Regions from separate parts of the Paenibacillus sp. Y859 genome, predicted to be linked through region 3. Evidence: riboswitches for the same ligand, from Rfam matches in the RefSeq annotation. Region 3 holds a riboswitch; each other region holds the start of a gene.
What was found. Region 3 has a riboswitch for thiamine pyrophosphate ahead of AC1TO8_RS12650 (ABC transporter substrate-binding protein). Riboswitches for the same ligand answer to the same signal wherever they lie in the genome.

Region 1 (4,688 bases), on a different contig from region 3:
TGATACGAACCTGGATATCCCCACTGCTTGCACCTGGACTCAAACTTCCAGCTCCAGGGCCGAACGATATTTCAACGTAATGATCAGCTCCCGCCGTGGCACTATCCAATTGAACAAAAGTTCCACTTACATTGCCACTTCCAACAGCAGCATAATCACAGTGAAATTGTTGCGGTCTATCTCCGTCAATCGTATAGTAATAGCGAATCTTAATATCACTTAGTGATATGGTCTCATTACCGCTATTCGTGATACGAAATAGTGGACGGATCTGATTATCACTCGCATTTGTGTCGTTCGTACGATACTCTAACCTGAGATCCCCTTCCACAGGCATTGTTATCTCCCTTGGCTGCGCATTTACCTGTGACGAGTTCACACTTTCTCCAACAACATTCACAGTGGTGATGACATAATAATACGTTGTTCCATTATTCAAACCAGTATCGTTGAATAGGGTTCCCGTCACATTACCTACGATCGTAAAGGGACCTCCGCTTACTTCTGAACGCTTGATCACATACCCCTGTGCACTATTCACTTCATTCCATGATAAGTTAATAGATTCGCTACCCGCTACTGCCTTGACCCCCTGTGGAGCCGAAGGTACCGTCGGTTCACTTGGGTCCCCCCCTCCAGAAGGTAATTGTCCGTATACCAGAACACCTGCATCATATACTGGAATATTAGGACTTTTCACAGGAAGAACACCACCAGCTGCAATACCATGAAATGAGAAATCATTAGCATTACTCCAGAAGTTCGAATGAAGTGGTCCCGCTATTCTGAATTGAACTTCCTTCTTAAATGCTGATTGCCCTCCCGGATATATCTCGGTTCCGGTAAAGTCTACCGTTGTATAATAAATATGATTAGCCTCATCAAAGGCCTTCAGTGGAGATACCGTTGCACCTTGATTGTACCCTCCAGCTGTAACCGTAATATCCCCAGAATCATAACCTGCTTCATATGCTTCACTAAGATCAACGAAATAATGGAATGACATCGCTTTGCTAGAACGTGCAGGCCAACCAGAACGATTGTTCAGCAATGCACGGATTTCGATGAAATTACTCCCGCTTGCATTCACACCAGCTTCAACGAACATTTCATCCTCTCGTATTTCTGGTGTTGGGAACTCTGAATCCGGCTCCTGACCTTGACCATGTAATAGAACCATCTTCGCCAGTGCACCTGTAAAAGCCGAATTATAATCCGTTGCCACTTCATTCGAAACATAATCTCCAATCGAATCAGTGTAAGCGTCTGTCTTCGATGGTCCACCAACAAGGGCACCATATAACGTATGTCTATGGTTAACAGGCATCGTCTGGCTATCATCCCAAGATCCATGTGAGGTCCGATGATGTGGATGTTCCGGTGAGTTGTTGCCATAACCAATAACATAACTGCTATTGCGAGGATTATCACCGAGCATGTAGAGTATTTGTGATTCCCCGAATAATCGCGCATTCACTTTCTTTACTGGGTCACTAACCCAATCGGAGTAGACAAATGCAAGGAAGGCCTGATTGGCGGAGTAACGGAGTGCTCCCCACTGATCCAAATGAGCCAGACCACCCGGTGTATACGTAACCCGTTCACCCGTACCGGACACACCTGTCGTCCAGAATTGCATATTCTTCTCAGTAGACTGAATGAACTTCTGCTCTCCAGTGATGCGAGCCAGCAACAGCTGTGCACCATAATGTTTATCATCCCAGGACTGGGTCCATTTATAATCCCAATTGCCCTGCTGATCCGTTCCCCATAAATCACTTGCGGCAATGGCTTTGTCTAGATAGGTCTCATCGTCTGTTGCTAAGTACAGCCAAATTCCACCCCAGCTCAACTCATCTGCATATCCGCTCCATGAGTTATAGTACTGTGTCGCATCCGTGATAGTATCTGAGTATTTGCCACGGTATTGATCTGCAAAATTGTACAGTTCCTTGGCATGTCTTAACAATTCAGCTGCATAGATAGGATCACTCTGCTTAAATATGATTGATGCAGATGCAAGGGCAGCGGCTGTCTCTCCTGCTAAATCCGATCCTGGATGAGTCGCATCAATCTTATAGGCTGGGCGTTCCATCACCATGACCTCCGCTGGTCCCCACCATTTGTGGTCACTCGTGCCATTTCCAACTTGTCCCCATAATTCATTCGGTGCAGTGTGAGCTTTCATGAAGTAATCCGTGGCCCAACGAATGTTATCCAATATTTCCTCAAGCTGCCCTGCTTGCTCGTAGCCTTCCCGATACTCATATACAGACCAAGCAAGCATTGACGCCGTATATGCCATTGGAAAACCAAATTTCACATGATCACCTGCATCGTACCAACCACCAGTTAAATCTTGACCAACATCTGCCCCATCCTGAAGCCCAGAATCTCCCCGCCACTCCACACGATTACTATCCGGTAGAATACCAGAGCGTTGAGTTTCATAGAAATATATTGATTTCTGTAGAGCTTCAGCATAGTTATAATCCGTTGAAGCTGCTTCAGCCACTTTAGATTGAGATACCCCATCCCAACTAAATGTAAGCGCAATCATAACACTTAATAATAATATTCCTTTTTTCTTCATCCATACATTCATGTCAGATTTCATCCTCCTTATTTGCTAATTCGCATAACAAAGAACAGCCTTCACCTCACTTTCATTTCTACAAAGTTGAGGACACGCTGTCCATGGCGCCCAGATCTCTCATCACTGGTCCTGTAAAAAAAATATACCATAATAAATTTAATAATACTATATTTTACATAAAATAATTATTTTTCTATTCTTTTATTCAATAAACCGCTCTGTACATCTTCACATCAAAACTCTAAATTAGCTTTACAATGTAATAGAGTCTATACTTATTTGTAAATTGTGTTATATTAAATAGGTTATCAATTAAATAAGACCTTGTTTTTCACTAGGGGAGTCTAACGACTGAGATGGAACGCGAAGTTCCGGACCCTTGGAACCTGATCTGGATTATACCAGCGGAGGGAAGTGGAACGAAATCTTCAACTCATGCAACTATTTGCACACCTATTTGCCTGAATGAACTTTTTGACCCACTCATTTCCTTTCGGAAATGGTTGGGTCTTTATTTATTTACAATGAGCGAGGTGATCACCGTGATATTATCATTACAAAATTTAACTTACTCTTTTGCAAGTACGAACGAATCCCCTATTATTCAGGAACTGTCTATGAATGTTCAAGCGGGTGAATTCATTTCTGTCATAGGAGCTAGTGGTTCTGGGAAGAGCACTCTGTTTAAGCTGATTGCAGGACTGTTAGAGCCTATGGACGGAGAAATATATATACATGGCACAAGAACATCCAATCGTCTAGGGACAGTGGCTTACATGCCCCAGAAGGACCTACTCCTGCCTTGGAGAACCGTTCTAGACAATTGTTTACTCCCATGGGAGCTTAATCGAAAACTTCATCGCGAACTGGATCAGCGCAATAAAGAGAAGATCACAGCAGATATTCAGTTCACTCTAGAACGTTTCGGTCTAGGGAAATATGAACATGCCTATCCGGATGAATTATCAGGTGGAATGCGACAACGTGTCGCTTTTCTCAGAACACTCGTAACAGGGCAAGATCTGATGTTATTAGATGAGCCCTTTGGTGCACTTGACGCAATGACCAAAAGAGAGATGCATCGTTGGTTACTAGAGCTTTGGGATGATCTACATAAGACTGTCCTTTTCATTACACATGATTTGGAAGAAGCCATTCTATTAAGTGATCGCATCTACCTCATGTCCCATGACAGTCCTCAAGGTATAGAAGAAATGACCGTTAATTTACCTAGACCAAGGCACTACGAGATGAACTATGACCCTCACTTTATACAATTGAGGCAAGACTTGGAGCGACGATTACATGAGAATACGCCTTTTTAAACGCTGGGCACATGATTATGGTTGGTTTGTAATTCTTTTTACACTACTCCTGTTGGCTTGGGAATCGGTTGTCACTTTAGGCTGGGTACCTTCCTTTATTATTCCCTCACCGACCTCGATTGCCCGGGCATTATTTGAACATAGGCATCTATTGATCGGTCGGCATTTAATCGCAACGTTAGAGGAAGTTGTGTTGGGTTTTATATTATCTGTTAGTGGGGGCGTTATTCTAGCTATAGGTATGCATATTTCACGTCCACTTGAGAAAGCACTCTATCCGTTCATGATTATTAGTCAGACCATCCCCTTAATCGCACTCTCACCGATCTTCATTATGTGGTTCGGTTACACGATTTGGAGTAAAGTAGCAGTGGTCTTCCTAACTGCATTCTTCCCGATTGTAGTGAGCACCTATGATGGTCTAAAAAAGAGAGATCGCGAGTATGCAGAGTTACTCATGACGATGGGAGCCAACCGCTGGGAACTATTCCGCACCATTGAGATGCCTATGGCCTTACCTTCCTTCTTCTCGGGACTGAAACTCTCCATCGTATATTGTGTCGTTGGAGCTACGATTGGTGAATGGCTCGGAGGTACGAAGGGACTAGGCTATTATAGTCGAAGAATGTCGAGCAACATGCATACAGATGAGATGTTTGCGTCCATCTTGTTACTTTCTTTACTTGGGATTTCCTTATTTATGATAATCGTAATATTAGAGAACAAATTTCTAAAGAAGAGAGGTTTATCGAAATGACAATGAATAT
Region 2 (4,688 bases), on a different contig from region 3:
TCGGACCTCGCTTTAAACCGCTAGCAATCATGTTCGCTGCAAGTGGTATATTAGTAGCATTATTCGGTATAGGAACGTTTCCGCAGGTGAATGCGATTGTATCCTCAACAGAAGCGAGCTTTGGAGTTCCCATCGTAGTAACGGCTGTTATTCTAGCGGTGCTGACAGGAATTGTGACCATTGGAGGGATCAAGAGTATTGCTCAAGTGTCCACGAAGGTGGTTCCATTCATGTCCGTTTTGTATATTCTTGCTGCTCTAGGGGTTCTAATCACCTTCGCTGAGGAACTTCCACACGCGATCGCTCTAGTGTTCACATCTGCATTTTCAACGACTGCGGCAACAGGTGGTTTCGTCGGGGCGACGATTATGCTTGCGATGCGCAGTGGTGTTGCAAGAGGGATCTTCTCCAATGAGTCTGGCTTAGGAAGCGCACCAATCGCTGCAGCTGCAGCCAAAACGAAATGGGCAGCTGAGCAGGGATTGATTTCGATGACAGGTACCTTTATAGATACAATTATTATTTGTAATCTGACCGGACTGACTTTATTGGTAACAGGAGTATGGAATGGAAATAGCGAAGGTGCGCTTATGACGCAGGCAGCATTCGCCAGCGCTTTCCCTGCATTTGGAGCAGATTTACTGACCATCTGTTTGGTATTGTTCGCATTTACGACTATTCTAGGATGGAATTACTATGGGGAACGATGTGTTGAATATTTAATAGGGGTAAAGGGGATTAAACCATATCGTATCTTGTTCATAGCATTAGTAGCTGGTGGAGCATTTATCAAATTGGATGCGATTTGGCTGTTAGCTGATATTGTCAATGCGTTGATGGCATTCCCTAACTTGATTGCACTACTAGGTCTATCAGGTGTTGTAGTATCTGAGACACGAATATATATGGAGGCAATGGGTAAGGGGAAGCAGAAGGAATGATCCCGAGCTTGTCGAATGATATGGAGTGGACTCCCTACCTAATTAGAGATGGGATATAATAGAGTTGTGTAAGTCCATCATATAACATCAACGACATAAAGGAGATTACTTAATTATGCATACACACGCTAGTCTTTTGGAACAAATGAATCAAATGGAGATTAACCAAGAAGGTGTCGTACTTGTACACTCCTCCATGAAAAGTTTAGGTGAGGTAGAAGGAGGGGCTGATACGGTCCTCAACGTGTTGTCAGAATTCATGGAAGACGGACTGCTAGCTCTACCTACTCATACATGGGCTAATATAAATGCGAACAATCCTAAATATTATGTGGAAGAATCACCTTCTTGTATCGGTATTCTTCCTGAAATATTCCGTAAGCGACCGGGTGTCATACGCTCTTGGCATCCTACGCATTCCGTGGCGGCCTTGGGTGAGGGAGCGGAATCATTCACTACGGGTGATGAAGTGTTCGATACACCATGTGCCAGAGGTTCAGCATGGGGCAAATTATTGGATCGCCAGGCGACCATTCTACTCGTAGGGGTGGACTTGCGCAGAAATACGTTCATGCATGGGATTGAGGAATGGGTTGATATTCCAGGCAGAATGACCGATGATCCTGAACCGTTGCAAACCGTCTTAGCTGATGGAACCGTGATTGAAGTGCCATCCCGTAGGCATTGTGGACAGTCATGGTCAGAGTATTTCTGGAAGGTTGAGGACGTGATGGTGAAGCATGGTGCGATGTATTTCGGACAATTGGGTGATGCGGTTGTACGTGTATGTGACACGGTCAAGATGACTGAGGTTCTTACAGAAATGCTGCGTGAGTATCCCGATTTATTCTCGGACAATGAACCATTAAATGAGCATATGCAGCAGTTATTTGGATAAGTTAGTGAAGAATAGAGTAGTATACATATTTCTATTCTTTATAGTAATGACTTTAGGAATTTGTTCGAGGACCTTTTCAGATGTATTACCCTTATTTGTATCACGACATTTCGGAGATGCTTTGTGGGCAAGTATGGTTTACTTCGGTTGTCGGATATTGTTCTTACAGCAAAGATTACTTGTGTCTGTTTGTTTAAGTTTAATCTTTAGCTTTAGTATTGAATTCAGTCAGTTATATCAAGCGGATTGGATTATTGAAATACGATCAACACTATTGGGAGCATTAATATTAGGAAAAGGTTTCTTAGTCATTGATTTAATCCGATATGTGGCAGGGATCGCTTGTTCTTGTATTATGGATTATTACTTGTTTAACCGAGGAGGAAGAAGATGAGCAACCTGAAATGGTTAGAAGGTTGGTATGAGAATTATTGTGATGATGAGTGGGAGCAGACCCATATTTTGAAGATTGAATCGATAGACACTCCCGGATGGAGATTAACGGTACCTTTACTTGAGACTGAATTAGAGGGAAAAACGTTAGACGAAATTATTATTGATCGAGATGATCATGATTGGGTGAGATGTTGGATTAAGGATGGATATTTCGAAGGTGCAGGTGGATTGAGAAATTTAGAAGAGATGATACAGATCTTTAAGGAATGGGCGGAAAGCTAGCAGAGAGATACCATAAAAATATCTTAATGGGGAGTTCGTGGGGTTCTCAATTTCAAAGAATCTAAAAAAAGAGATTCTAAAGTTCCAATAATTGTGTTAGTATGTATCCAATTGAATACGTTAGATCACTAGGGGTGCTATTTGGCTGAGACGGAATGTGTGATTCCAAACCCTTTGAACCTGATCTGGATTATACCAGCGTAGGGAAGTGAGCTTGAGCTTTGGTTAAGATATTTTTGTATGCGTATATACGTCTACATTCTTTTGACTATAGTTAAAGGCCACCTTCTATTGCAGAGGGTGGCCTTTTCGCTGTTCCATCTTATCTGAGATTCGTCATACGAGAAAATAGGGAGGGAGTGCGATGTCAGCACGAGAATTACATGTGATCTCGAATGGTCAGTCTGAGTTAGAACACTTTGCAAGGATTGCGACACTTATTCATCCTTTTGTAACAGCATTCCATATAAGGGAGAACTCAAGTCATGCAGCTGAACTTTGGGCAGGGATATTGGCTTTAAGAGCAGGTGGAGTACCCCTTAGTAAAGTGATCATAAACGACCGAGTTGATGTGGCTTATGCCGCTGGAACTGGGGGAGTCCAGTTAAGCTACCGTAGCCTAGAAGTGCAGGCAGTGAGGAAAGCTTTCTCTGAATTGCGAATAGGACGTTCTGTTCACGCTGTTCAAGAGGCAGTGGAGATGAGTGAGCAAGGAGCTGATTATCTAGTGTTTGGGCATATCTTCCCAACAGCTTCTAAGCCCGGACAGCAAGCTAGAGGAACGAAGAAGTTAAAGGAAGTGGTGAAAAGTGTTCCTATTCCAGTTATTGCGATCGGAGGTATTAAGCCCGATCATGTGCAGCAGATTGTCGCAACTGGAGCAGCAGGTATTGCAATATTATCAGGGATTACTGCAGCAGATGATCCGTTAAGTGCAGTACACAATTATCGAGAGGCATTGGATATGAAAGGTTATGCTAAAAAAAAGTAGGAGGTTATTGACTAGAATGAAACAATTGGATGTCATTATTATCGGTGGCGGTGTTATTGGGAGTTCAATTGCCTATTATATGTCTGCGCGGGGAATGAAAGTTATCTTATTAGAGCGAGATCGCTTGGGTAGCCAAGCTTCGAGTGCGGCAGCGGGTATGCTTGCTGTACAGGCAGAGATCACTGAAGCAGGCCCGATGTTCGAGATGGCGCGTGCCAGTCGGACGTTATTTCCACAGCTAGCGAAGGATTTAAAGGACTTGACTGGAATAGATATCGGCTTGAAACGCAAAGGGATGTTTCGGCTAGCTGCAACTAAGGATGATATGCAAGAAGTTCAGCGTATTCTAGCTTTTCAAAAGCAAGTGGGAGAACAAGCGGAGTGGTTATCTCAAGAGCTGGTAGGACAACGTGAGCCCAAAATATCCGCAGATATAGAGGGAGCAATGTTCGCAGAAGAAGATAGTCATGTTGATGCACCTGAATTATGTCTTGCATTGGCGAAGGCAGCGGTAGTACTTGGAGCAGAAATAAAGGAATTTACTGAGGTTAAATCACTTCTCTGTGATCAAGAGCGTATTACTGGGGTAGTTACAAGCGAAGGAGAGCTTCACGCTAATCAAGTTGTGATATCTGCTGGGACTTGGAGTGATTCTCTGCTTAAGCAAGCTGGATTAACTTGTGAGATGTATCCAGTCAAAGGAGAGTGTTTCTCTGTGCTTAGTCATTCTCCGTTATTGAAATCTACCGTGTTTAGTGATGGTTGTTATCTCGTTCCGAAGAAAGGAGGACGACTCGTAGTTGGAGCTACGATGGTGGAACATAGTTATGATCGCAGGGCTACAATTGGAGGGATTTCTAAACTGTTAGATGCTGCAAAACGGATCTTACCAGGTATCGTGGAGGCGGAGTGGGAACAGGCTTGGAGTGGTCTTCGTCCGCAGACATTAGATGGGTTACCTTATTTGGGTGAGCATCCGACTTTGAAAGGGTTATATGTAGCAACGGGTCATTTTCGTAAAGGAATTCTACTTGGGCCAATTACGGGTAGCATTGTGGCAGATTGGGCTGAAGGAAAGAAGGAAAAGAACTTGTCTATAGATTCGTTTCGTGTCGATCGGCATCAGAATGTTAAGCGGGAACAGGTCGTGACTATATGCTAAAGTTACAAATTAATGGTG
Region 3 (4,688 bases):
GGTATTGATGTCCTCATAGATGGAGTAGCCCTTGACCTAGCTGTATGCAAAGTGAAGGATTTCGTACGCGAACTCAATATGAAGGAAGGCACACTCTCAAGAAGCTTCATCGCTGAACTTCCAGATGGTAAAGAAGTGCAGATTGCGGCGATTCGATTCACCAGCATTGCTCGTCGAGAGATCGGAGCCATCCGATATGCCGTGACACCTTTGAATTTCAGTGGTTCTATTTCTTTAACACCGTATCTTGATGGTGACGTGTCTAACAAAGACTCTAACTACGATGAGAAGTTCTGGTTAGAAGTGTCCAAAGAAGTGACAACAGCAGATGCAACACTAACGATCAAAACAAAGAAGCTTGATTTCCACGTTACCTCTGTCATGGCATATACAGTACTCAAGAATGGTACTCCTGTTACGATCACACCGGAAACAATCGATAAAGAAAAATATGTTGCTCATTCTTTTAAACTGGATGTCCAGGAGAAAGAACAGATTGTCCTATATAAATATGTAGCGAATGTCACTTCCCGCGATCATGATCAGGATCAATTACTTAGCGTAGCGCGGAACGTTCTTCAATCTGCCATGGGGGCGGGATTCCAAGTTCTACTTGAAGAGCATATTACGGCTTGGGCTGAAAAATGGAGTGAGAGTGACATCGTTATTGAGGGTGATGTTGCAGCACAACAGGCGATTCGATTCAATATTTTCCAACTTAATCAGACTTATAACGGAGAAGATGATCGACTCAATATCGGGCCTAAAGGGTTCACAGGTGAGAAATACGGTGGAAGTACTTATTGGGATACCGAAGCTTACTGCCTCCCCTTCTATTTAAGTACTGCTGACGAATCCATTGCTCGGAATCTGTTGGTCTATCGTTACAAGCACTTAGAAAAGGCGAAGGAAAATGCCAAGAAACTCGGCTTCAGCAAAGGTGCCTTATATCCTATGGTAACTATGAATGGAGAAGAGTGCCATAACGAATGGGAAATTACTTTTGAAGAAATCCACCGTAATGGCGCTATAGCTTATGCTATTTACAACTATGTCAATTATACAGGGGATACTGCTTATCTTGGCCAATATGGTCTTGAAGTTCTTGCTGAAATTTCGCGATTCTGGGAAGAACGTGTCAATTATGTTCCTGCCAAAGACCAATATATGATGTTAGGTGTTACTGGACCTAATGAATACGAGAACAATGTCAATAATAACTGGTATACGAATAGTATCGCAGTATGGACGTTGAAATACACGTTGGAAGTACTGAATGACCTGCAAAAGAATGATCCGACCGTTTATGAAGAAGTTATAACTAAGTTACAGTTAACTGAAGACGAAACAACTAAGTGGAACGATATTATTGCTAAAATGTACTATCCATATGATGAAGAACGCCAAGTCTTCTTACAACAGGATGGATTCTTGGATAAAGACCTTACACCAGTTAGCGAATTAGATCCGTCTAACTTGCCATTGAATCAACAATGGTCTTGGGATCGTATCCTTCGTTCTGTTTACATTAAGCAAGCTGACGTATTGCAAGGAATATTCACTCTAAGAGACCAATTCGATCTAGATACGGTGAAACGTAACTTCGATTTCTATGAGCCTCTTACCGTGCATGAGTCTTCCTTATCTCCTTGTGTGCATTCGATTCTTGCTTGCGAACTAGGATATAAAGAGAAAGCCTACGAAATGTATCTTCGTACCTCTCGCTTAGATCTAGACAATTATAACAATGATACCGAAGATGGTTGTCATACGACGAGCATGGCTGGTACTTGGATGTCTGTTGTTCATGGATTTGGAGGATTGCGTGTACGGAATGGTGTTCTACACTTAAACCCATTCAACCCTGGACATTGGAAGTCATTCTCGTTCAAAGTCATGTTCCGTCATTCGCTCCTAAAAGTAACCGTTAGCGAGCATGATGTGACCGTTACGAATGAGACGGAAGTTCCTGCTAGTGTGAATGTTTACGGTAAGGATTACACCGTCAATGGATTGAGTCATATCCAAGTCGATCTATAATATATATGAAGAGACCTCCACAATCCGCAGCCCGGATGTGGGGGTCTTTTACTACTTCAGGCAATCCACTTTCTTTGCTTTCCATCCTTATCCGTATACAGAATATCTGCGAGTTGGATATCAAGAATGACATAATTAGGGTCACTTGGTCCGTCAAACCATTCCTTTAAATCATCATTCCAACATTTTCGCTTCAAACTATCATCTGTGCTAATTGAACAGGTTCCTTCCATCTCAACTACCTCTTTAGTCCCTCCGATTTCATATCCTATCAGCAAAGATACGTTTGGATTATCCTTCAACTCCTCTACCTTATGCGTTCTCCGATCGCTTACCAAATGAATGCTCAATCCTTCATTATACAACATCATATATCTCTGCTTTGGCTTATTGCCTTCAATAGTTGCCAGAGAACAAATCCTATTGTTGTCTAAGATCTTCGTTATATCCTGCTCTATTATCTTGTTGTCCATCATGAATGGTATTCCCCTTCCTCTTGTTGAATGTACTTAAACCATATGATTTATTGTACCCACCTATTAAAATACGAATCAAGATTTGAACAATTCCTAGCTGGACACCCCCAGCATAGTCGATTATAATGACGTAGAATGCCTTAACTTCATAAGTACAGGGGTGCTGGAATTGGCCGGCTGAGATTGTGTCCCACTAGACACTGACCCTTATACCTGATCTGGATAATGCCAGCGTAGGAACGTATCTGATATGATTATATCCATATCTATCTTGCGCCTACATGCGTCCCGATTACGGGGCGCTTTTTTGTATACGAATAGGACATGGAACAACCAGTCCAATAGAGGAGAGAGCAGAATGAGCAAGAAAAGAGCAATGTCGTTACTATTTACATTCTTACTAATACTCGTAATAGCGGGTTGTGGAGGAAATAAGAATGAACAAAATGCACAGACTAGTAAGAAACTACAAGACGTCAAAATTGTCTTAGACTGGACTCCTAATACTAATCATACAGGTCTATATGTAGCGAAAGATCAAGGATATTATGAAGAAGAAGGTCTTAATGTTGAGATAGTCCAACCAGGTGCAGGCGGAGCCGATACGATGGTCGCTTCAGGGGCCGTACCTTTTGGAATAAGCTATCAAGAAAGTGTGACACTAGCTAGAACACAGGACGTCCCGCTCGTCTCTATTGCCGCAGTCATTCAACATAATACGTCCGGTTTCGCCGCACCCGTAGATCGAAACATTAAATCACCCATGGACTTTGAAGGTAAAAGTTATGGAGGTTGGGGTTCGCCTGTAGAAGAGGCTATCATGGGCTCCATCATGGAGAACGAAAAGGCGGATGTTAAGAAGGTTAAGATGATCAATATGGGTGATGCCGATTTCTTCACGGCGGTTAAGCGTGATATCGATTTCGCATGGATCTTCTATGCATGGACAGGTATTGAAGCAGAGCTCCGCAATGATCCAATCGACATGTTATATGTTAAAGATTATGCTGCGGAACTAGACTATTACACGCCTGTCATTGTAACGAATGAGAAGCAGATCAAGGATGATCCTGAATTAGTCAAAGCTTTCCTCAGAGCAACAACGAAAGGCTATCAGCTAACCATTGATAAACCAGAAGAGGCTGCTAATATACTTAGTAACGCAGTTCCTGAGTTAGATAAGGATCTTGTTCTCGCAAGTCAGAAGTGGCTTAGTCCACGTTACACAGACGATGCCCCTCGTTGGGGTGAACAAAAAGTCGAAGTATGGCAGGGCTATACCGATTGGATGCTAAGTCATAATCTTCTGGATAAACAGATTGAAATTAAACAGGCATATACGAATGAGTTTTTACCTGAGTAACCTATAAGTGCGAGTTCAAAAAGTCAGCTTTTCAGCACGAAGATTACCGTGAACCGTATTCGAAAGGATTGAACTTATATTATGGCAAACACATTATTGAGCATTCAAGTTATTCCCAAGACACCTGGAAATGAAGATTCCATTCCTTATGTAGATCGTGCAATTGAGGTCATCCAACAATCCGGAGTGAAACATGAAGTTCACCCTCTAGAGACGACAATGGAAGGTGAGCTTAGCGAGTTGTTAGACATTGTGAAGAATATGCACGAGGCCCTTGTTGCGGCAGGGAGTCCAAGTGTCATTTCTCAGATTAAGATCGCACACAATCCAAACGGGATCAGCATGGATAAGTTAACGGAGAAATATCGTTCATGAGATTGTGGTGGAACAAAATCTGGCCGCCCTTCATGGCGGTCTTCTTGTTATTGCTGATATGGCAGCTATGTACAACTTTCTTTGAAATTGAGAAATGGATTCTTCCCTCTCCAACTGATATTGTTCGTGAGACTTTCTCTCAATCAGCTGGATTGTGGGAACATACTATAGCAACAACAAGGTTAACTGGTGTTGGATTCCTCATTGGATCATCGGTAGGTCTGTTTGTCGCCATTGTATTGCATATGATTCCTTTTCTAAAGTCGGCCTTATATCCTCTACTGATTCTCAGTCAGAATGTACCGACCATCGCTCTTGCTCCACTACTGATGATCTGGTTTGGATTCGGTCTGCTTCCCAAGATCATCGTCATTACGCTCGTCTGCTTCTTCCCGATAGCTATCGCGATGATGGGTGGACTGAGACAAACGGAT

Region 1: another riboswitch for thiamine pyrophosphate. It lies ahead of AC1TO8_RS04790 (ABC transporter ATP-binding protein); the one in region 3 lies ahead of AC1TO8_RS12650 (ABC transporter substrate-binding protein).
Region 2: another riboswitch for thiamine pyrophosphate. It lies ahead of AC1TO8_RS02885 (thiamine phosphate synthase); the one in region 3 lies ahead of AC1TO8_RS12650 (ABC transporter substrate-binding protein).

What each region holds. Positions count from the first base shown of each region.
Region 1 covers NZ_JBXCIZ010000001.1:954,020-958,707, forward strand. The annotation lists gene AC1TO8_RS04785 (glycoside hydrolase family 9 protein) at 1-2,605, opposite strand, end outside; TPP riboswitch at 2,923-3,026, shown strand; gene AC1TO8_RS04790 (ABC transporter ATP-binding protein) at 3,139-3,921, shown strand; gene AC1TO8_RS04795 (ABC transporter permease) at 3,902-4,678, shown strand; gene AC1TO8_RS04800 (ABC transporter substrate-binding protein) at 4,675-4,688, shown strand, end outside.
Region 2 covers NZ_JBXCIZ010000001.1:552,633-557,320, reverse strand. The annotation lists gene AC1TO8_RS02905 (alanine/glycine:cation symporter family protein) at 1-941, shown strand, start outside; gene AC1TO8_RS02900 (AAC(3) family N-acetyltransferase) at 1,057-1,839, shown strand; gene AC1TO8_RS02895 (ribosomal maturation YjgA family protein) at 1,886-2,233, shown strand; gene AC1TO8_RS02890 (immunity 53 family protein) at 2,230-2,517, shown strand; TPP riboswitch at 2,638-2,741, shown strand; gene AC1TO8_RS02885 (thiamine phosphate synthase) at 2,882-3,508, shown strand; gene thiO (glycine oxidase ThiO) at 3,525-4,670, shown strand; gene thiS (sulfur carrier protein ThiS) at 4,664-4,688, shown strand, end outside.
Region 3 covers NZ_JBXCIZ010000005.1:12,490-17,177, reverse strand. The annotation lists gene AC1TO8_RS12660 (glycoside hydrolase family 65 protein) at 1-2,040, shown strand, start outside; gene AC1TO8_RS12655 (pyridoxamine 5'-phosphate oxidase family protein) at 2,097-2,516, opposite strand; TPP riboswitch at 2,663-2,774, shown strand; gene AC1TO8_RS12650 (ABC transporter substrate-binding protein) at 2,875-3,879, shown strand; gene AC1TO8_RS12645 (thiamine-binding protein) at 3,961-4,254, shown strand; gene AC1TO8_RS12640 (ABC transporter permease) at 4,251-4,688, shown strand, end outside.